Regions from separate parts of the Stenotrophomonas sp. YJH_SMC_25 genome, predicted to be linked through region 2. Evidence: predicted binding sites of a transcription regulator. Region 2 holds the regulator's gene; the other holds the start of a gene.
What was found. The regulator HrcA, encoded in region 2, represses chaperone genes, less so after heat shock. The targets are predictions, from matches to a motif close to TTNGCACTCNNNNNNNNNGAGTGCNAA.
Positions count from the first base shown of each region.

Region 1: the regulator HrcA is predicted to act here: its motif matches at 3,005-3,031, upstream of AC5P7E_RS05385 (co-chaperone GroES).

Region 1 is NZ_JCAFSV010000003.1:129,064-140,617, reverse strand. Features, by position in the region: gene AC5P7E_RS05400 (serine hydrolase domain-containing protein) at 1-150, shown strand, start outside; gene AC5P7E_RS05395 (DUF6445 family protein) at 194-805, opposite strand; gene groL (chaperonin GroEL) at 940-2,589, opposite strand; gene AC5P7E_RS05385 (co-chaperone GroES) at 2,671-2,958, opposite strand; gene AC5P7E_RS05380 (endonuclease) at 3,271-5,061, shown strand; gene cutA (divalent-cation tolerance protein CutA) at 5,130-5,468, shown strand; gene AC5P7E_RS05370 (protein-disulfide reductase DsbD family protein) at 5,465-7,837, shown strand; gene AC5P7E_RS05365 (TlpA family protein disulfide reductase) at 7,834-8,397, shown strand; gene AC5P7E_RS05360 (PepSY domain-containing protein) at 9,020-11,539, shown strand.
Region 2 is NZ_JCAFSV010000009.1:73,396-84,949, reverse strand. Features, by position in the region: gene recN (DNA repair protein RecN) at 1-1,326, opposite strand, end outside; gene hrcA (heat-inducible transcriptional repressor HrcA) at 1,442-2,506, shown strand; gene grpE (nucleotide exchange factor GrpE) at 2,570-3,085, shown strand; gene dnaK (molecular chaperone DnaK) at 3,268-5,190, shown strand; gene dnaJ (molecular chaperone DnaJ) at 5,345-6,469, shown strand; gene AC5P7E_RS13605 (AraC family transcriptional regulator) at 6,530-7,327, opposite strand; gene AC5P7E_RS13600 (MFS transporter) at 7,400-8,599, shown strand; gene pdxY (pyridoxal kinase) at 9,174-10,082, shown strand; gene AC5P7E_RS13590 (prephenate dehydrogenase) at 10,079-11,203, shown strand; gene AC5P7E_RS13585 (hypothetical protein) at 11,435-11,554, opposite strand, start outside.

The sequences.
Region 1 (11,554 bases), on a different contig from region 2:
TGCGTCGAGCAGCAGCAGCGCTGCGTGGTGATCCTGGGCAACGATGTGCGCGCCGAGGCGACCTTCCCGGCGCTGGTGGCCTTCGTGCTCGGCGACATCGGCGTACCGTGGCAGTGGGAGTACGGCGCAGCGAAGGCATTCGTGAAGTAGGCATTCGTGAAGTAGATCCACGCGATGCGTGGATGACCTCCCTTCAACGCGCCTGCTCGAAGAACATCAGGTAGACCAGCCGCCCATTCTCCGGCCGGTCGCCGAAGGCCGGGCCGGCGGTATGCCAGAACCACGGGCGCAGCAGCACCAGGCGGTTGAAGCGCATCGGGATGCGCATGGTCATTTCCCACTGGCTGTCGTCGACGCTGTCGCGCTCGATGATGTCCCGATGCATGTCGCCGCCGTTGGCGTAGCCCAGCGCAGCCAGCTCGTGGGCGTTCAGCGCCATGCGCTCGGTGTTGGTGCGGCGATGGCGGAAGAACTCGGTACCCCCTTCGCAGTGCTCCGGGGCGCTGAGGTAGAGGATGCCGGACCAGTGCGAATGGTCGGTGTGCACCTTGGCGCGACCCACATCGCTGGCCAGGGTCAGCCGGAACTTGCCGTGCGACTGCAACGGATTGACCGGCCGCAGCGGCTCGTTGACCAACCGCGACGCGGCCTCGGACAGGCCGTCCAGCTCCAGCCGTTCGAGCGAATTACGCCCGGGGAATGCCCCCTCCTGCGCCGGATAGGTCAGGCCCAGGCCGGCCTGGCGCAGGCCGTGTGCATCGGCTGGAGAGAGGAAGTCGTCGACGACGATGAACGAGGTAGGCATGGTCTGCGAGCGTAGCGACGCGGCGCCATGGCGGCAACCGGACAACAAAAAAACCCCGCCTCGCGGCGGGGTTTTTCCTTGCATCGGGGAGACGCGCCGACCAGGGCCGGCAACGTCCGACGCGGGCGTGGGCCTTAGAAGTCCATGCCGCCCATGCCACCCATGCCGCCCATGCCACCGGCGCCGCCCATGGCCGGCTCGTCCTTCTTCGGAGCTTCGGCAACCATGGCTTCGGTGGTGATCATCAGGCCAGCGATCGAGGCCGCGTTCTGCAGCGCCGAACGGGTCACCTTGGTCGGGTCCAGGATGCCGAACTGCAGCATGTCGCCGAACTCGCCGGTAGCGGCGTTGTAGCCGAAGCTGCCGGTGCCTTCCTTGACCTTGTTGATGATGACCGACGGCTCGTCACCGGCGTTGGCGACGATCTCGCGCAGCGGGGCTTCCATCGCACGCAGGGCGATCTGGATGCCGTGGTTCTGGTCTTCGTTGGCGCCCTTCAGGCCGGCCAGCGCGGTGATCGCGCGGACCAGGGCAACGCCGCCGCCCGGAACCACGCCTTCTTCAACGGCCGCACGGGTGGCGTGCAGGGCGTCGTCGACGCGATCCTTCTTTTCCTTCATTTCGATTTCGGTCGAGGCGCCGACCTTGATCACGGCAACACCGCCGGCCAGCTTGGCCACGCGTTCCTGCAGCTTCTCGCGGTCGTAATCCGAGGAGGTGTCCTGGATCTGGGTCTTGATCTGCGCCACGCGTGCATCAACGTTGGCCTTGTCGCCGACGCCGTCGATGATGGTGGTGTTCTCCTTGGAGACCTGCACCTTCTTGGCGCGGCCCAGGTCCTTGATGGTGGCCTTCTCCAGCGACAGGCCGACTTCTTCGGAGATCACGGTGCCGCCGGTCAGCACGGCCATGTCTTCCAGCATCGCCTTGCGACGGTCGCCGAAGCCCGGAGCCTTGACGGCCACGACCTTGACGATGCCACGGATGGTGTTGACGACCAGGGTGGCCAGCGCTTCGCCTTCAACTTCCTCGGCCACGATCAGCAGCGGCTTGCCGGCCTTGGCGACGCCTTCCAGCACCGGCAGCAGGTCACGGACGTTGGAGATCTTCTTGTCGTGCAGCAGGATGAACGGGTCATCCAGGTCAGCGGTCTGCGACTGCTGGTTGTTGATGAAGTACGGCGACAGGTAGCCGCGGTCGAACTGCATGCCCTTGACCACGTCCAGCTCGTTGTCCAGGCCCGAGCCTTCTTCAACGGTGATGACGCCTTCCTTGCCGACTTCCTTCATCGCGTCAGCGATGATCTGGCCGATCGACTCGTCCGAGTTGGCCGAGATGGTACCGACCTGGGCGATCGCCTTGTCGTCGGCGGTCGGCTTGGAGATGTTCTTCAGCTCGGCGACGGCGGCCGAAACGGCCTTGTCGATACCGCGCTTGAGGTCCATCGGGTTCATGCCGGCGGCAACGGCCTTGGCGCCTTCGCGGATCAGGGCCTGGGCCAGCACGGTGGCGGTGGTGGTGCCGTCGCCGGCATCGTCGTTGGTGCGCGAAGCAACTTCCTTCACCATCTGCGCGCCCATGTTCTCGAACTTGTCAGCCAGTTCGATTTCCTTGGCGACGGAGACGCCGTCCTTGGTGATGGTCGGGGCGCCGAAGCTCTTTTCCAGCACGACGTTGCGGCCCTTCGGGCCCAGGGTGGCCTTGACGGCATTGGCGAGAACGTTGACGCCGCGCACCATGCGCGAACGGGCGTCTTCACCGAAACGAATATCCTTGGCAGCCATTGCATTTACCTCATTGGTAGCGCCGGACGATGCCCGGCGGCTGGGAGTTTGGGATCAGGTTGAAACAGGTCGCGCCGAGGCTCAGCCGATGACGGCGAGCACGTCGTCTTCGCGCAGGACCTTGTATTCGACGCCTTCGCTCTTGTACGAGCTGCCGGCGTACTGGCCATAGATGACCTTGTCGCCGACCTTCAGCGACGGCGCGCGCACGTTGCCGTTGTCCAGCGGCTTGCCCGGGCCGACGGCCACGACCTCACCCTTGGTGGACTTTTCCTTGGCCGAGTCGGGGATGACGATGCCACCGGCGGAGATTTCGTCGGCTTCGATCGGCTTGACCACAACGCGGTCGTGCAGCGGCTTGATGCTCATAGGAGACCTCTTAAGTGATTGATTGGTCTAAAAAAGTCCGGCGATGTTAGCACTCACCCCAGGCGAGTGCCAGAACCGCACGTGAAGAAACCCGACAACGTCGGGAGCAGGGCAGAGATGGAGCCCCGCCGCCCCCTTTCAAGGGCGGAATGAAAAAAATTTTTCCACCCGCGCGCCTCGGCCAAGGCGTCGGTCCTGGACAATTTCGGTGACAAGCGTCGCACTGTCAGATATCTGACGTTCATTTACGACAAAGTGTCACTGGATCGGCCTTAGGCTCGGTCACGCATTCCCAATCACAAGGAGTAGTCGATGCGATTGCTGTCCCCGCTTGCCGCCGCCTGCCTGCTGGCACTGGCCGCGGCGCCGGCCCAGGCCGAGGTCTTCATCAATGAACTGCACTACGACGACAGCACCGCCGCCGGTGACGTCGGCGAAGCCATCGAAGTGGTCGCTACCGCTGGTGAAGACCTGTCCGGCTACCGCCTCTACCTCTACAACGGCAGCAATCCTTCGGCCGCCACGGTCTACGCCAACAACCCGGTCCCGGCCGGCACCGCCGCCGGTTGCGGCAGCGCCAGCATCGCCGTGGTCAACTACCCGACCAACGGCATCCAGAACGGCCCGAACGACGGCATCGCCTTGGTCGACGCCAGCGGCAAGGTGGTCCAGTTCCTCAGCTACGAGGGCGCCATCACCGCCTCCGGTGGCCCTGCCGCCGGCCTGACCAGCCAGAACATTCCGGTGGCCGAGACCAACAGCACGGCCCCCGGCACCTCGCTGCAGCTGACCGGCAGCGGCAGCCAGTACGCCCACTTCACCTGGGCCGAGTCGGCCAGGCAGACCTTCGGCAGCTGCAACAACGGCCAGACCTTCAGCGGCGGCACCACCCCCGGCCCGAACACGCCGCCGTCGGTGTCCACTACCACCCCGGCGCAGGGCAGCAGCACCTTCCCGGCCGCCGCCGATCTGGAAGTGGTGTTCAGCGAAACCGTGAACCTCGCCAGCGGCGCCTTCGCGCTGAGCTGCGGTACCTCCGGCAGCGTGCCGCTGACCTTCCCGGCCAGCGGGCGCAGCGTGAAGCTGTCCACCAACACCGCGCTGGTGGCCGGTGAAGCCTGCCGCTTCGACATCCGCGCCGCGCGCATCACCGACCTGCAGGGCGCACACCCGGCGGCCGACAGCCGCATCGCCTTCACCGTGGCCAGCACCGGCGGCAATCCGGACCCGGGCAACCCTGGCGTGCCGGCCGGCTACTACTCCAAGGTCAACACCAGCAGCCCGAGCCAGCTGCGCTGCTCGCTGCACGCGACAATCAAGGGCCACACCGCCTACCCGTACAGCGGCTCGGGCACCAGTACCTGGACCATCCTGGAGATCGCAGACGAGGACCCGAACAACCCGAACCGCATCCTCGACGCGTATCGCAACCGCAGCTACGCCAAGGTGACCGATCGCGCCGGCAGCGGCAGTGGCCTGAAGTACAACCGCGAGCACACCTGGCCGAACTCGCTGGGTTTTGCCACCACCACGGGTGACAAGGGCCTGCCGTACGCGCCGTATACCGACACCCACATGCTGTACCTGACCGATTCACAGTGGAACGCCGACCGTGGCAACAAGCCGTTCGGCAAGTGCGACGCCAGCTGCGGCGAGCGCGCCACCGAGGCCAACAACGGCCAGGGTGGCGGCAGTGGTGGCTATCCGGGCAACTCCAACTGGGTGCGCACGCCGGACGGCAACACCGGCACGTTCGAGGTGTGGGGCAAGCGCAAGGGCGACATGGCGCGTGCGGTGATGTACATGGCGATCCGCTACGAGGGCGGCAAGGATGCAGCCACTGGCCAGTCCGAGCCGGACCTGGAGCTGACCGACGACCGCAGCAGGATCGTCAAGACCAGCAGCTCGCCGGCCTACATGGGCCTGCTGTCGACGCTGATCGACTGGCACCTGTCCGACCCGCCGGATGATGCCGAGCGTGCGCGCAATGACGTGATCTACAGCTTCCAGGGCAACCGCAACCCGTTCATCGACCACCCCGAGTGGGCGACCCCTGGCCTGTTCACCTCGGCCAAGCCGACCACCTGCCAGCTGGCCAACTGACCGCGCAACGCAGCGGTCCACGGCCGCCGCCGGGTCCTGACCCGGCGGCGGCCCTATACTCGACGGTCATGTCGACCGTCGATCCCGTCCTGCTGCTGTTGACCACCTGCCCGGACCGGGCCAGTGCCGAGCGCATCGCGCACGCGCTGGTTGGCGAGCGCCTGGCCGCGTGCGTGACCCGCCTCGATGGCGCGCAGTCGACCTACCGCTGGCAGGGCGAGGTGACCACCGACGCCGAGCTGCAGCTGCTGGTGAAGACCACCGCGAGTCGCGTCAATGACGCAATCGCCCGGATCGTCGAACTGCATCCGTATGAACTCCCGGAGTGCATCGCGGTCGAAACCCGGGCCGGCCTGCCGGCGTATCTGGACTGGATCCGGGCACAGACCCGGGAGGACACTGATTGAAGACTCTGTTTGCGCGTGGCGCCGCCCTGTGCGCCCTGATGTGGCTCTCGCTGCCGGCGTTCGCCCTGGATGAGAAAGACCTGCTGCCGGTGGACCAGGCATTCGCGCTGACCGCCACCGCCCCCGAACGTGGCCAGGTGCAACTGCAGTTCAAGATCGCGCCCGGCTATTACCTGTATCGCCACCGCACCAGCGTCAAGGCCGACCCGGCCTTCAATGCCGGCGCGCTGCAGATGCCCAAGGGCGACAAGCACCACGACGATTTCTTCGGCGAGGTCGAAACCTATCGCGAGCGCCTGCAGGCCACCCTGCCCGGCACGCCGACCGAGGCCGCCAGCACCATCAGCCTGGAAGTGCGTTACCAGGGCTGCGCAGATGCCGGTGTCTGTTACCCGCCGCAGAAGCGCGTGGTGCAGGTCACCCTGCCCGGCAGCGGTGCACAGGCCGCGGCCCCTGCCGCGCGCGCCGGTGCGGCCAGTCCGTTCAACAACCCGCTGGCCGGTGCCGGCAACAGCGGCGGCCTGCGCCTGCCAGGTGCGGCCAGCAACAGCCAGGCGCTGCCGCTGCCGTCGGAGCAGGCGTTCGGCTTCGATGCCATCGCCAGCGACGGCAACACCCTGCTGCTGCGCTTCAGCCCGGCACCGGGCTACTACCTGTATCGCGACCGCACCTCGCTGAAGCTGGAAGGCAGCACCGGCGTGCAGGCCGGCACGCCGCGCTGGCCAGCCGCGCAGTCGCATCGCGACGAGCACTTCGGCGATGTCTCGGTGTACTTCAACCAGGTGGAAGTGCCGCTGCCGTTGCGGCGCACGGTTGCCGACGCGGTTGACGGCACCCTCGTGGTGACCTTCCAGGGCTGCCAGACCGATGGCATCTGCTACCCGCCAATGACCCGCCGGGTGAAGCTGTCGATCCCGGCCGGCAAGGTCAGCGCCAGCGCCGACCAGGCACCGCCGCGCAACGAGGTAATCAGCCCGTTGGCTGTGGCGCCACGCGAAGGCGCCAACGGCGCCCCCCTGCGCCTGCTGCCGACGGTGCCCAATACGGATGCCGCCCCCCCGGCCGTCGCAGGCACCGTGGACGGCAATGAATTCGCCGCCGATGCGCGCGGTGACAACGCGCTGCGTACGCGCCCGCCGGCGACCACACCGAACCCGGACCGTTCGTTCGTCTGGGTGCTGCTGCTGGCGCTGGCCGGCGGCCTGGTGTTGAACCTGATGCCCTGCGTGCTGCCGATCCTGTCGCTGAAGGTCCTGAGCCTGGCGCAGAGTGGCGAAAGCCCGCAGCGCGCACGCAGCCACGCGCTCTGGTACACCTTGGGCGTGCTGGTCGCATTCGCGGTGATCGGTGCGTTGATGGTGGGCCTGCGCGCAATCGGCAACGCCGTCGGCATCGGCTTCCAGCTGCAGCACCCGGGCGTGGTGGCGGCGCTGGCCTACATCATGTTCGCGGTAGGCCTGAGCCTGTCCGGCGTGTTCACCCTGGGCGGCGGCATCGGCAACCTGGGCCAGTCGCTGGCCAGCCGCAGCGGCCCGGCCGGTGACTTCTTCACCGGTGCGCTGGCCTGCGTGGTCGGCAGTGCCTGCGTCGGCCCGTTCATGGGTGGCGCGATTGCCTACGCGTTCATTGCCCCGCCGCTGAAGGCGATGACCGTGTTCCTGTTCCTCGGCCTGGGCCTGGCGCTGCCGTTCCTGCTGATCGGCTTCGTGCCGGCGCTGGCGCGCCGCCTGCCCAAGCCCGGCCCGTGGATGGAAACGCTCAAGCACGTGCTGGCCTTCCCGATGTACGCCACCGCGCTGTGGCTGCTGTGGGTGCTGGGCAAGCAGCGCGGCGTGGACGGCATGGCGCTGGTGCTGGGTGGCCTGTTGCTGTTCGCCTTCGGCCTGTGGCTGTTCGAGCGCAACCGCTGGACCGGCTCGCGTGCAGTGACGCTGCTCGGCGTACTGCTGGCGATCGGCGCATTGGTACCGGCCTGGGGCGTGACCCAGCTGGCAGCGCCGGCACGCGCCGCACAGGCCGCCAGCGACAACGTGGTGGAGTATTCGCCGCAGTTGCTGGACCGCCTGCGCGCCGACAACCGCGTGGTGTTCGTCAACATGACCGCCGACTGGTGCGTGAGCTGCAAGGCCAACGAGCGTGCCGTGCTGTCGCGGCCGGAGTTCAAGGACCTGCTCAAGCGCACCAACGCGGTGTACATGCGCGGTGACTACACCAACGTCGATCCGCAGATCACCACGTTCCTGGAAGAGCACAAAGCCGTCGGCGTGCCGCTGTACGTGGTGTACGGCCCCGGCGCACCGCCGACCGTGCTGCCGACCCTGCTGACCCAGGCGGTGGTGGAGGAAGCGCTGCTGCGCACCGCACGATGAAGTGGCAACGGCCAGCGCTGCTGTGGACAGCGGTGCTGGCCGCCGGCCTTGGCCTGTGGGCCGGGCATCGATTGGCTCCTGCGCCGGTTGGGCCTGAGGCCATGCCAGCGGCGCCTGCTGTGGCGGCTGCGGCACCGGCCCTGCAGGTCGGCGACAGCCTGCCCGCGCTGTCGCTGCCCGATCTTGAAGGCCGGCCGCTGGACCTGCGCCAGCACGCTGGCGGTCGCCCGCTGTTGATCAATGTCTGGGCCAGCTGGTGCGCGCCCTGCGTGGAAGAAATGCCCGAACTGGCGCGTTTCGCACATGTCCAGGGCGAGCACGGTGTACAGGTGCTGGGACTGGCGCTGGATACGCCGGAGGACGTGCGCGGTTTCCTGCAGCGGGTACCGGTGGATTATCCGATCGTGATCGAGACCCCGGGGCCGCGCGATGCCAGCGTGCAGCTGGGCAATACCCAGGGCCTGCTGCCCTACAGCGTGCTGTTCGATGCGCAGGGGCGGCTGGTGAAGGCCAAGCTGGGACCGTTCGCCCACGGCGAGATCGACAGCTGGGTGAAGTGAGGGTGTTTTTTGCAGGGCTTGCAGCCCTGCACCCTGCTCGATGCAACGGCAACAGCCAAAGCCAAAGCGGGCATTCCGTGGGATGGCGGGGCAGTGTCGGAGTGCGGGGACGCTGCAAGTACGTCCCTGTAAGCTTGGCAGCCGCATCCATGCGGCTGACACCCCGCACTCCGACACCGCCCCGCCTCTGACAGATCTTCGCGGCTGTTGGTAGGTGTCGACCTTGGTCGACACATCTGTCAGATATCGAATGAAATTCCGGGGTCAGATCCGTTTTCCTACGGAAAACGGATCTGACCCCAAGAGTATTTCCGACAGATCGCAGGAAACTGTCGAAGGCGGGGTGGGTCCGGTTGAGGGGGCGTGAGCCGCATGGATGCGGCGACCGAGCTTACATGGACGTACTTGCAGCGTCCCCCTCAACCGGACCCACCCCGCCAACCCACGGAAAGCCAGCTTTTGACGTTGACGTTGCTCCGGCTTGTAGCGGGTGCAGGGCTGCAAAGCCCTGCAACAAAACCCTCCTTGACCGTAGCCCGTCCGCCACGGAGAATTCCGCGACTAATTCTCATTTGCTGTTGCGCAGGATGCGGGCGGCAGCCTTCCAGGCCCTCCTCCTTCCATGTTCAAGAACGTCCTGTTCCAACTGCACTGGCTGCTGGGCATCACCGCCGGTGCCGTATTGGCCGTGATGGGCCTCAGCGGCGCCGTGCTGTCCTTCGAGGACGAACTGCTGCGCGCGGCCAACCCCGGCTTCGCCGAAATAGCCGAGCACCATGCCGACGGCCAGCTTCCGCTTCAACTCAGCGAACTGGTGCCGCTGCTGCAGGCCGGCAGTGATCGCCCCCTGCAGCGCCTGCGCGTGGACGCCACCGGGCAGCGGCCCTCGGTGGCACGCTTCGCTGGTGGCAAGGAACACTGGGTCTACTTCGACCCGTACAGCGGCGAGCGCTTCAGTGCCTTGCGTGGGCAGGCGTTCTTCGACTTCGTCGAGGACCTGCACCGCCACCTCGCCGCGGGCGAGCGCGGCAAGTGGATCACCGGCAGCTGTGCGATCGCGCTGCTGTTCTTCACCCTGTCCGGTCTTTACCTGCGCTGGCCGCGCCGCTGGTGGCACTGGCGCAGCTGGCTGGCGGTGGAATGGAAACGCAGCGGCCGTGGCTTCCTGTGGAGCCTGCACTCCGTGGTCGGCACCTGGGTGCTGCTGATCTATCTGATGAGTGCGCTGACCGGCCTGTGGTGGTCCTTCGACTGGTATCGCAGTGCCGCCAATACGCTGCTGGGCGTCGCACCGGCCGCCAAGCACAAGGTCGCCACCGGCGCCGCCCTGAACCTGGAGCGCATCGAAGCCACGCTGTATGCCCTGCCCGGCGTGCACACCGGCTACATCGACCTGCGCCTGCCGGAAAAGCCTGGCCAGGCGCTCAACGTGCGGGTGATGGCTGGCGATCCGTCACAGCGCGGTGGCCACCATGACCGTGCACATGATCTGCTGCAGCTGGATCCGGCCAGCGGGGCAATCCTCGATTCGCGCCCCTACGCGCGCCAGGGCGCCGGCGCGCAGCTGGCCACCAGCGTGTTCGCATTGCACTCGGGCAGCTACTTCGGCATGCCCGGGCGTGTCGTGGTGATGCTCAGCAGTCTGGCCATGAGCCTGTTCTTCATCACCGGCTGGATGCTGTACCTGGACCGCCGCCGCAGCCAGCGTGCCGCGCGCGGGCTGCGCCGGTCGCTGCCGGTTGCCACCGATGATGGCCGCGCACCTTGGCTGGTCGTGCATGCCAGCCAGAGCGGGCTGGGCGAGCAGCTGGCCTGGCGTGCCGCCGCGCAGCTGCAGGCCGCTGGCCATGGCGTGCAGGTACTGCCATTGGCCCGGGTCGATGCCACGCAGCTCGCGCGCACTGCGCAGGCATTGTTCGTGCTGAGCACCTTCGGCGATGGCGAGCCGCCGGATGCGGCACGGGGCGCTGCGCGGCGGCTGCTGGCACAAGCGCCCGATCTGTCGGGCCTGCAGTTCGGCCTGCTCGCCCTGGGTGACCGCCAGTACCCGCATTACTGCGGCTTTGGCCGCCAATTCGATGGCTGGCTGCTGGGCAACGGCGCACGTGCGCTGTTCGAGCGCATCGATGTCGATGCCGCCGCGATACCGGCGCTGCGCCAGTGGCAGCAACATCTCGGCGCGCTGACCGGCATCGCCACCGATGACAGCGTGTTGCCGGCCGCGACGCAGATGCACGAGTGGCGCCTGCTCGGCCGTGACCGCCTCAATCCAGGCAGCATGGGCGGCGCCATCTGGCGCATCCGTCTTGCGCCACCGGCCGATGTGCAGTGGCAGGCGGGCGACATCCTGCACATCGCGCCCCGCCACAACGCGCGGCACGCCGCTGCGGTGCTGAAGGCACATGGGTTGGATCCCCAGCAGCCGTTGCTGATTGACGGCCAGCCGCGCACGCTGTTGGCGCTGGCCAGCGAGCGCGAGCTGCCCGATGCCGATGCTGCGCTGGCGGTGCAGGATGCGTGCCTCTGGCTGGCAGGGCTGCCACTGCTGCCGGGGCGCGAGTACTCCATCGCATCCTGTACGGATGACGGTGCGGTCGAACTGGTGGTGCGGCTGGTCCATGACGAAACCGGACGCACCGGCCTGGGTTCGGGCTGGCTGTCGCTGCATGCGCCGGTCGGTGCCAGCATCGTGGCCCGCGTGCACCGCAACCCCGGTTTCCATCGCGTTGGCGGTGCGCCGATGGTGCTGATCGGCAATGGCACCGGCATCGCGGGCCTGCGCAGCCTGCTGCGCGAAGCCGCGCATGCAGGTGAGCACGGGCACTGGCTGCTGTTCGGCGAACGCCAGCGCGCGCACGACTTCCTGTTCGCCGATGAGATCGAAGCGTGGCAGGCCGATGGCCATCTCGCGCGGGTGGACCTGGCGTTCTCGCGCGATGGTGAGGGCGGCTATGTGCAGGATCGCCTGCGTGCAGCAGCCGATGCCCTGCGCGACTGGATGCAGCGTGGTGCGGTCATCCACGTCTGCGGTTCGCTGCTGGGCATGGCCGAAGGCGTGGACCAGGTGCTGCGCGAAGCGCTGGGTGATGAAGAAGTGGAAACGCTGCTGGAGACAGGGCGCTACCGTCGCGACGTGTATTGAGCCACAAGGGTAGTG
Region 2 (11,554 bases):
GGCCAGCGAGATGCGTGACAGTTCGCCGCCGGAGGCCACCTTGCGCAGGGCGCGCGGCGGCTGGCCGGCATTGGCTGCGACCAGGAATTCCACGCGCTCGGCACCCTGCGGGTCGGGCTTGCCGGCGTCCTGCGGTTCCAGCTCGATCAGGAACTGGCCGCCGCCCATGCCCAGCTCGGCGATGATGCCAGTGGTGGTGGCCGACAGCTCGGCAGCAGCGCTGCGACGGCTGGCGGTCAGCACTTCGGCCTGTGCGCGCCAGGCGGCGGCGGCCTTGTCGATCTCGCCGGCCAGGCGCTGCAGGCGTTCGTCGGCGCCGCGCAGCTGTTCCACTTCGGCGTGCATGCGCTCGCGCTGCGCACCCAGCTCGTCCATCGGCACGCGGTGCTTGCGGGCCAGGTCGTGCAGACGGCCGAGGCGGCGCTCGTTCTCCTCGAACTGTTCCGGGTCGGCGTCGAGGTCGTCATGCACCCGATCCAGCAGCGACAGGGCTTCGTGCAGCTGGATCGAAGCGTTCTCGATCAGGCCATCCACCTCGCCCAGGCGCGCGTCGTGCTCGATCAGGCGCGACAGCTCGTGGCGCACCTGCTGCAGCAGGTCCAGCGCGGAGCTGCCGTCGTCGCCGTTGAGCTGGTTGCTGGCGGCCTGGCAGGCGCTCAGCAGGGCGCTGGCATGGGCCTGGCGGCGGTGGCTGGCGCCGAGTGCGGCAATCGACTCCGGCTCCAGGTCTTCACGGTCCAGCTCGCGCAGCTGGTGCTCCAGGAAGCCGATCCGGTCACTGACGTCGCCCTGTTGCGACAGCGCCAGCGATTCATCGACCAATGCCTGCCAGGCCGCGGCGGCGCGTCGCACCTGGCGGCGTTCGTTCTCGTTGCGCGCATAGGCGTCGAGCAGGGCCAGCTGCGACGGGCGCGTCAGCAGGGCCTGCTGTTCGTGCTGTCCGTGGATCTCCACCAGCAGCGAGGCCAGGTCGCCCAGTTGCGCCAGGGTCACCGGGCGGCCGTTGATCCAGGCCCGCGAACCGCCATCGGCGCGGATGACCCGGCGCAGCTGGCACTGCTCCTCGTCGTCCAGCTCGTTGTCGGCCAGCCACTGGCGTGCAGCCTGCAGCTGCTCCAGCGCAAACTCGGCCGAAAGCTCGGCGCGCGCGGCGCCGTGGCGGACCACGCCGCTGTCGGCGCGCAGGCCGGACAGGAAGCCCAGCGCGTCGACCATCAGCGACTTGCCGGCGCCGGTCTCGCCTGAAACCACGGTCATGCCTGGCCCGAACTCCAGTTCGGTGGCGCGGACGACGGCGAAATCCTTGATCGAAAGATGTCTGAGCATGGGTAAGGGGGTATCAGCAGCCGCGCAACGCTAGCACGCGGGCGAGGGAGGTCCAATGACTTGCCAAGGTGATGCGCCGCCATTATCTAGTGTCCGTGTCTCACAGGTTGATTCCATGCACGGTTCTCCCGACCAGCTTGCCCCGCGTGCGCGACATCTGCTGCGCACGCTGATCGCGCGTTACATCCAGGACGGCGAGCCGGTCGGCTCGCAGACGCTGGCGCGCGTGGCCGGGCTGGAGGTCAGTCCGGCCACCATCCGCAACATCCTGGGTGACCTGGAAGACCTGGGGCTGCTGGCCTCGCCGCACACCTCCGCCGGGCGGGTCCCGACCGCACATGGCTACCGGGTCTTCGTCGACAGCCTGCTGCAGATGCAGCCGCCGGGCGAAGGCGAGCTGGCCCGGTTGCGCCAGGAACTGGCTGGCGGCGGCAGCACCCAGGCCCTGCTCGGCAGCGCCTCGGAGCTGTTGTCGGCGATGAGCCACTTCGTCGGCGTGGTCAGCGCACCACGACGCGAGCAGTTCGCCTTCCGCCAGATCGATTTCGTGGCGCTGGACGGGCGCCGGGTGCTGGCGATCCTGGTGTTTGCCGACAACGAGGTGCAGAACCGGGTCATCGAGACCCGCCAGGAGTTCGCGCCGGGCCAGCTGGAGCAGGTGGCCAACTATCTCAATGCCCATTTCGCCGGCCTGCCGATGGCCGAGATCCGCACCCGACTGCTGCTGGAACTGCGCGATGCCCGCTCCGAGCTGGAACAGCTGCTGGCGCACAGCATCGAGCTGGCCGAACAGGCCCTGCAGCCGGCTGCCGACGACATGCTGGTGGCGGGCCAGACCCGCCTGATGGGGGTGCAGGACCTGTCCGACCTGGAGCGCCTGCGCGAGCTGTTCGAGCTGTTCTCCAGCAAGCGGGAGATCCTGCAGCTGCTGGAGCGGACCATCCAGGCGCCCGGCGTGCGCATCTTCATCGGCGAGGAGACCGGGATGATGCCGCTGCAGGGCGTCTCGCTGGTCACTGCCCCTTACACGGCCAATGGCCAGGTGCTGGGCGTGCTGGGGGTGATCGGCCCCAAGCGGATGGCCTACGACCGCGTGATCCCGCTGGTCCAGGCTACCGCCGATGTCCTGGGCGCGGCGTTTTCGCCAGCCGGCCGCCCGCCGGGAACATCCGACGCTTGAAACGCAGCATCCCGCCCACACTAGGGTGGGTGGAGGCGGAGATTGACCGCCAGGGACCCAGACATGAACCACGAACAGCCAGATATCGAATCCCAGCAGAGTGCCGCCGATGCGGCCGCCACCGCCGGCGTCAACGACGAAGTCGAGCGCCTGCGCGCCGAAATCGAACAGGTCAAGGCCGATGCCCTGCGTGAGCGCGCCGACCTGGAGAACCAGCGCAAGCGCGTTGCCCGTGACATCGAACAGGCCCGCAAGTTCGCCAACGAGAAGCTGCTGGGCGATCTGCTCCCCGTGTTCGACAGCCTGGATGCCGGCCTGAAGGCCGCCGGCGACGACCCGCACCCGCTGCGCGAAGGCCTGGAGCTGACCTACAAGCAGCTGCTGAAGGTGGCCGCCGACAACGGACTGGTCCTGCTGGACCCGATCGGCCAGCCGTTCAACCCGGAACACCACCAGGCCATCAGCCAGGTGCCGACGCCGGGCGCCGCCCCGGGCAGCGTGGTGACCGTGTTCCAGAAGGGCTACCTGCTCAACGAGCGCCTGCTGCGGCCGGCGCTGGTGGTGGTGGCCGCCGATTGATGGACCAGGCCGGGCTTTGCCCGGTCCCGGTTGTGCCAGGCCATGCCTGGCAAGGTTTTCCAGGCGCTGAACACAGCGTTCGGGAGACGGCTTGAATGTTCCACGAGCCTCCCCCACATCGTATTCATCCACCGGCCGAACGGCCGGACTGACACCAACAAGCATCCTCAGGAGTCTCCCCCATGGGCAAGATCATTGGTATCGACCTCGGCACCACCAACTCGTGCGTGGCGATCATGGACGGCGGCAAGGCCCGCGTCATCGAGAATTCGGAAGGCGATCGCACCACCCCGTCAATCGTCGCCTACACCAAGGACGGCGAAGTCCTGGTCGGCGCCTCGGCCAAGCGCCAGGCCGTGACCAACCCGAAGAACACCTTCTACGCGGTGAAGCGCCTGATCGGCCGCAAGTTCACCGACGCCGAAGTGCAGAAGGACATCGCGCACGTCCCGTACAGCATCCTGGCCCATGACAATGGCGACGCCTGGGTGGCCACCAGCGACGGCAAGAAGATGGCCCCGCAGGAAATCTCGGCCAAGGTGCTGGAAAAGATGAAGAAGACCGCCGAGGACTTCCTCGGTGAGAAGGTCACCGAAGCGGTCATCACCGTGCCGGCCTACTTCAACGACAGCCAGCGCCAGGCAACCAAGGACGCCGGCCGCATCGCCGGCCTGGACGTCAAGCGCATCATCAACGAGCCGACCGCGGCCGCGCTGGCCTACGGCCTGGACAAGGGCGACAACAAGGATCGCAAGATCGTGGTGTACGACCTGGGCGGCGGCACCTTCGACGTCTCGGTGATCGAGATCGCCAACGTCGACGGTGAAAAGCAGTTCGAAGTGCTGGCCACCAACGGCGACACCTTCCTGGGTGGCGAAGACTTCGACAACCGCGTCATCGAGTACCTGGTTGAAGAGTTCAACAAGGACCAGGGCATCGACCTGCGCAAGGATCCGCTGGCCCTGCAGCGCCTGAAGGATGCTGCCGAGCGCGCCAAGATCGAGCTGTCCAGCGCCCAGCAGACCGAAGTGAACCTGCCGTACGTCACCGCTGACGCGTCGGGTCCGAAGCACCTGAACATCAAGCTGACCCGCGCCAAGCTGGAAGCCCTGGTGGACGACCTGATCAAGAAGTCGATCGAGCCGTGCCGCGTCGCCCTGAACGATGCCGGCCTGCGTTCGAGCGACATCAGCGAAGTGATCCTGGTCGGCGGCCAGACCCGCATGCCGAAGGTGCAGCAGGCGGTGACCGAGTTCTTCGGCAAGGAACCGCGCAAGGACGTCAACCCGGACGAAGCCGTGGCACTGGGTGCTGCGATCCAGGGCGGCGTGCTGGGCGGCGACGTCAAGGACGTGCTGCTGCTGGACGTGACCCCGCTGTCGCTGGGCATCGAGACCATGGGCGGCGTGTTCACCAAGATCATCGAGAAGAACACCACCATCCCGACCAAGGCCTCGCAGGTGTTCTCCACCGCCGAGGACAACCAGTCGGCCGTGACCGTGCACGTGCTGCAGGGTGAGCGCGAACAGGCCCGCTTCAACAAGTCGCTGGCCAAGTTCGACCTGTCCGGCATCGAGCCGGCCCCGCGTGGCCTGCCGCAAGTGGAAGTGTCCTTCGACATCGACGCCAACGGCATCCTGCACGTGTCGGCCAAGGACAAGAAGACCAACAAGGAACAGAAGGTCGAGATCAAGGCTGGTTCGGGTCTGTCCGAGGAAGAGATCGCGCGCATGGTCGCCGACGCGGAAGCCAACCGCGAAGAAGACAAGAAGTTCCAGGAACTGGTGCAGGCCCGCAACCAGGCCGACGCCCTGATCCACGGCACCCGCAGCGCCATCACCGAGCACGGCAGCAAGGTCGGCGGCGATGTCATCGGCAAGGTCGAGGCGGCCCTGGCCGACCTGGAAACCGCGATGAAGGGTGACGACAAGGCACAGATCGAAGCCAAGTCGAAGGCACTGGAAGAAGCTGGCCAGTCGCTGTTCGCCGCTGCTTCGGCCGACCAGGGCGGTGCCCCGGGTGCCGACGCCGGCAATGCCGGCAAGGCGCAGGACGACGTGGTCGACGCCGAGTTCACCGAAGTCAAGGACGACAAGAAGTCCTGATCCGGACCGACACGGGACGCTGGCCACCAGCGTCCCGTTGTCGCATCAGGGTCCTGACCGCCCACCGGCGTGTCGGGGCGCCCGACGCAAGAGCGGACCTTGTTCCGCTCTTCCGCTTTGACGAATCCCGACTTTCCGGAACCAGATCCACGATATGAGCAAGCGCGATTATTACGAAGTGCTGGGCGTTGCCCGCACCGCCACCGACGACGAGCTGAAGAAGGCGTACCGTCGCTGCGCGATGAAGTTCCACCCGGACCGCAACCCGGGTGATGCGGCGGCCGAAGCCTCCTTCAAGGAGTGCAAGGAAGCCTACGAAGTGCTGTCCGACGGCAACAAGCGCCGCATGTACGACAGCCATGGCCACGCGGCGTTCGAGCACGGCATGGGCGGCGGCGGGCCGGGCGGCCCGGACATGAACGATATCTTCGGCGATATCTTCGGCAACATCTTTGGCGGCGGTGGCGGTGGTCCGCGCCAGGCGCGTCGCGGCGCCGATATCGGCTACGTGATGGAGCTGGACCTGGAAGAAGCCGTGCGCGGCGTCGAGCGCCGCATCGAGATTCCGACCCTGGCCGAGTGCGGCGACTGCGATGGCAGTGGCTCGGAAGACGGCAAGGTCGAAACCTGCAATGTGTGCCATGGCCGCGGCCAGGTGCGCATCCAGCGCGGCATCTTCGCCATGCAGCAGGCCTGCCACAACTGCGGCGGCCGTGGCCAGATCATCGCCAAGCCCTGCAAGACCTGCCACGGCAACGGCCGTGTCGAGGAAGACAAGGTGCTGTCGGTGAAGGTGCCGGCTGGCGTCGATACCGGCGACCGCATCCGCCTGCAGGGCGAGGGCGAAGCCGGTCCGGCCGGTACGCCACCGGGCGACCTGTACGTGGAAGTGCGCGTGCGCGAGCATGCGATCTTCCAGCGCGATGGCGACGACCTGCACTGCGAAGTGCCGATCCGCATCTCGCAGGCGGCTCTGGGTGACACCGTGCGCGTGGCCACCCTCGGCGGCGAAGCGGAGATCCGCATTCCGGCCGAGACCCAGACCGGCAAGCTGTTCCGCCTGCGCGGCAAGGGCGTGCGTTCGGTGCGCAGCCGCAGCGAGGGCGACCTGTACTGCCGCGTGGTGGTGGAGACTCCGGTCAACCTCACCGCTGAGCAGCGCAAGCTGCTGGAACAGTTCGAAGCCACCTTCGTCGGCGAGGAAGCACGCAAGCATTCGCCGAAGTCGGCCACCTTCATGGATGGCGTGAAGGGCTTCTGGGACCGGATGACGTCCTGAGTTTTTCAACCGAAGCGTTGAGCGGTAGCGCCGGGCCATGCCCGGCGTTTTCGTTTGCGATCAGCGGAAAAACGCCGCCGGCGTCTGCGCCAGCTGGCGCTTGAACATGCTGGTGAACGCGCTGGGGCTGTCGTAGCCCATCGCCAGCGCGACATCGATGACCTTGTCGCCGACCGCCAGCCGCTCCAATGCGGCCAGCAGTCGCGCCTGCTGTCGCCACTGCCCGAAGGTCATGCCCAGCTCGTGGGCGAAGTGGCGCTGGATGGTTTTCACGTCCACTTCCAGCGCCTGTGCCCAGTCCTGCAGCGTGGCGTCGTCGCCGGGGTGCTTCTGGATGTGCTGGCAGATCCGCTGCAGGCGCGGGTCGGTGGGCGAGGGCAGGTGCAGCGGCAGTACGTCCATGCGATGCAGTTCGTCCAGCAGCAGGCGCACCACGCGGCCATCGCGGCTGTCTTCGATGTGCTCGCCCTTGATCAGGGTGGCTGCCTGCAGCAGTTCGCGCAGCAGCGGTGCCACCTGTACCGCGAACGGTTCGGCCGGCAACTGCGGGGCGAACGACGGATCGATGTACAGGCTGCGCATGTGCACGGCGGCAATGCAGTCCACCGCGTGCACCATGCCCGCCGGCATCCAGATCGCACGGGTGGAGGGCACGACCCAGCGACCGACTTCCGAGCGCACCACCATCAGCCCCGAGATGGCATAGACCAGCTGGTGGCGCTGGTGCTTGTGGCCTGCGATATGGGTGCCTGCCGGGTACTGGGTAACCCGGTAGGTGACCGGACGATGCAGTGGCACATCACGCCACGGCGCAGCCGGGTCGACATCGCCGGCAATGTCCTTTTTGCGATAGGCCATGACCCGAACGCGGCAGAAGGGAGGGGAGGGCAACCGTAGCATGCGTGGCTCGCCCCCAACCTGACTGCGTCCATGTCCGCCTTGGCTTCTCCCGCAACGACCTCACGTCCGGTGGCTCCCGGTGTGCTGGCAGCTATTTCCACCTCGCATGTCGTCAACGACATGATGCAGTCGCTGATCCTGGCCATCTATCCAGTGATCAAGGGCGGCTTCAACCTGAGCTTCACCCAGATCGGCCTGATCACGCTGACCTACCAGCTGACCGCTTCGATCTTCCAGCCACTGGTTGGCGCCGCCACCGACCGTCGCCCGGCGCCGTACTCGCTGCCGATCGGCATGGCCTCGACCCTGTGCGGCATGCTGCTGCTCGGCTTCGCGCCGAACTATGCGGTGGTGCTGATGGCTGCGGCGATGGTCGGCATTGGTTCGGCCATTTTCCATCCGGAAGCATCGCGCATTGCGCGGCTGGCCTCGGGTGGCCGCCATGGCTTCGCGCAGTCGGTGTTCCAGGTGGGCGGCAATTTCGGTACCGCGCTCGGTCCACTGATTGCTGCAGCCGTGATCGTGCCGCATGGCCAGCATGCCGCGTCGTGGTTTGCCGGCGCCGCGCTGATCGGCATTGCACTGCTGACCTATGTCGGCCGCTGGTACGCGCTGCACCTGGGCACCCCGCGCCCGGCCAGCACCGCCTCGATGGCGCCGCGCCATCCCCCGCGCACCGTGGCCAAGGTGCTGGCGATCCTGCTGGTGCTGATCTTCAGCAAATACTTCTACATGGCCAGCATCGGCAGCTACTTCACCTTCTACCTGATCCACCATTTCGGCATTCCCGTGGCGCAGGCGCAGCTGCATCTGTTCGCATTCCTGGTGGCGTCCGCCGCCGGCGGCTTCCTCGGCGGCCCGCTGGGTGACCGCATCGGCCGCAAGCCGATCATCTGGACCTCGATCCTGGGCGTTGCCCCGTTCGCCCTGATGCTGCCGCATGCGGATCTGTTCTGGACCACGGTGCTGGCGGTGCTGATCGGTTTCGTGTTGTCGTCGGCGTTCTCGGCGATTGTGGTGTACGCACAGGAAATGATGCCGCACCGCATCGGCATGGTGTCCGGCCTGTTCTTCGGCTTTGCGTTCGGCATGGGTGGACTGGGTGCTGCCGTGCTCGGCCTGCTGGCGGACAAGACCAGCATCGAGTACGTCTACCAGTTGACTGCGTTCCTGCCGCTGCTCGGCATCGTGGCGGCGTGGCTGCCGCCGTCGCGGCCTGCTGCTCACTGAGGGGTTTTGGTTTGCAGGGCTTGCAGCCCTGCACCCGCAGAGGCAACGGCAACAGCCGAAGCGCGCTATCCGTGGATTGGCGGGGTGGGTCCGGTTGCAGGGGACGCCGGTAACCCATCCCTGGGGGCTTGGCCGCGGCATCCATGGCGCGGGCACCCCTGCAACCGGACCCACCCCGCCTTCGACAGTTTTCCGTGATCTGCCGGAACGGCTTACTGCTCTGGTAGGTGTCGACCTTGGTCGACACGGTAGATCCACGCTATGCGTGGATGACTCATTCGATATCTGACAGATGTGTCGACCAAGGTCGACATCTGCCAACAGCGCGCAACAACAGCCGCAGTTACCAACAGCCGCGTGAACCTGTCGAAGGCGGGGCGGTGTCGGCGTGCGGGGTGTCAGCGGCATGGATGCCGCTGCCAAGCCTACAAGGACGTACTTGCGGCGTCCCCGCACTCCGACACCGCCCCGCCATCCCACGGATAGCCCGCTCTGGCTTTTGATGTTGACGTTGATTCTGCAGGCGCAGGGCTGCAAGCCCTGCCGAAAACCCCCTTGAGCGTAGAATGCGGCCATGAGCGAATCCCTTGATAACCACCTGGTCCACGGCCGCCGCCAGCGGCCCGACGGCCCGTCGCCGATCGATGTCATCTCGGTCCAGTCGCAACTTGTCTACGGCCACGCCGGCAACAGCGCCGCCGTGCCGCCGATGCGCGCTCTCGGCGTGCGCGTAGCAGAAATTCCGACCGTGTTGCTCAGCAACGCGCCGTTCTACGACACCACGCGCGGTCGCGTGCTGCCCGCCGACTGGTTCGCCGACCTGCTGCTGGGCACCCACGAGCGCGGCCTGCCGCAGCGGGCGAAGATGCTGGTGTCCGGCTACTTCGGCAGCACCGCCAACGGTGCGGCCTTCGCCGACTGGCTGGACGACATCCTGCCGGCCTGCCCGCAGCTGCGTTACTGCCTGGATCCGGTGATTGGTGATACCCACACCGGCCCCTACGTGGAACCGGGCCTGGAAGCGATCTTCGCCGAGCGCCTGCTGCCGCATGCCTGGCTGGTGACCCCGAACGCCTTTGAACTCAATCGCCTCACCGGTATGCCGGCGCTCGCCGAGGCCGATGCCATCGCCGCCGCACGCACGCTGCTGGATCGTGGCCCGCACTGGGTGATCGCGCACAGCGTGGGCGGCACCCCGGGTGAACTGGTGACCCTGGCTGTCGGCCGCGAGGAGACCTGGCGCTGGACCTCGCCCCTGTTGCCGGTGGACGTGGCCGGTACGGGTGATGTGCTGATGTCGCTGGTGGTGTCGTTCCTGCTGCGCGGCGAATCGATGCAGCAGGCGATCTCGCGTGCGATTGCCGGCACCCACGCGGCCCTGGAGGCGACCCTGGACAACGGCTTCGAAGAATTCGACGTGATCGCTGCAGCGCCTGCCGCGCTGGCCGAGGGGACGCGCTTCCGCGCCGAACGCGTGGCATGAGCGGCCTGCTCGAACGCACGCCGCGCACGGTCGGCATCGTCGGCAGTGCCGGCGCCTACGGGCGCTGGCTGACCCGCTTCTTCCAGCAGCACATGCAGCTGCGGGTCATCGGCCATGATCCGGCTGATCCGGGCTCGCATACGCCGGAACAGCTGCTCGCGCAGGCCGATGTGCTGGTGTTCTCGGCGCCGATCCGGCATACGCCCGCGTTGATCGCCGAGTACGTGCGGCAGTCGGTCGGCCGCGAGCAGGACCGGCTGTGGCTGGACGTGACCTCGGTGAAGGAGGCACCGGTGCAGGCGATGCTGGCCTCGCAGGCCGAGGTGGTCGGGCTGCACCCGATGACCGCGCCACCGAAAGCGCCGACCCTGAAGGGTCGGGTGATGGTGGTCTGCGAAGCGCGGCTGCGGCACTGGCAGCCATGGGTCGATTCGCTGTGCACGGCGCTGCAGGCTGAGTGCGTGCGGGCCACGCCACAGCATCACGACCAGATGATGGCGCTGGTACAGGCGATGGTGCATGCCACCCACCTGGCCCAGGCCGGCGTGCTGCGCCAGTACCAGCCGCAGCTGGGCGACCTGGCCGCGATGATGCCGTACCGGTCGGCATCGTTCGAACTGGATACGGCGATCATCTCGCGCATCCTGTCGCTGAACCCCGCGATCTACGAGGACATCCAGTTCGGCAACCCGTACGTGGCGCCGATGCTGGAGCGCTTGGTCGGCCAGCTGCAGGCCCTGCAGGCCCAGGTCGGACAGGGCGACGACACTGCACGCAGTGCATTCCGTGAGCAGCTGCTGTCGGCCAACCGCAGTGCCTTCGGCGAGCAGGCACTGGCCGCGGGCAACTACACCTTCGAACGCGTGGGCTATCTGCTGGCTGACCTGACCGAGCGCAATGCGTTGTCGGTGCACCTGCCGGAAGACCGGCCGGGCTCACTGCGTGAACTGCTGAACGTGTTCGAGCAGCACCGCATCAGCCTGGCCTCGATCCATTCCTCGCGCACGCCTGGCGGCGAAGTGCATTTCCGGATCGGGTTCGTGGCCGGCAGCGATCCGGGGGCGATCAGTCGCGCGGCCGCTGAAGTGGACGCCAGCGGCATCGGGCGGGTGCTGGGCTGAGCACATTCATCCACAGGCGGTGTGGATGGTTTCTGAGCAAAGGTGTGGATAACCTCGCTCAGCCCTTGGTAGCAAAGGCTGTCAAGATGCTTGGTCAAAAATTGATCACGCTTTTTTGTAGGGTCGAGCCATGCTCGACCGCCTTTGGCAAAAAGCGTGTCGACCAAGGTCGACACCCACCAGAGCGGAGCGGTACGAAATCCGGTGGCGCCGGGCCATGCCCGGCGAACCTCAGATCGTCAGCCTCAGCTCACCGCCACTGGTGGTGAACTCGCGGCCGTCGCGTACCAGCGGCCGTCCATCATCCAGTTCGTAGCGTGGCGTGGCTTCGGAATGGTGCCCGCTGCCATT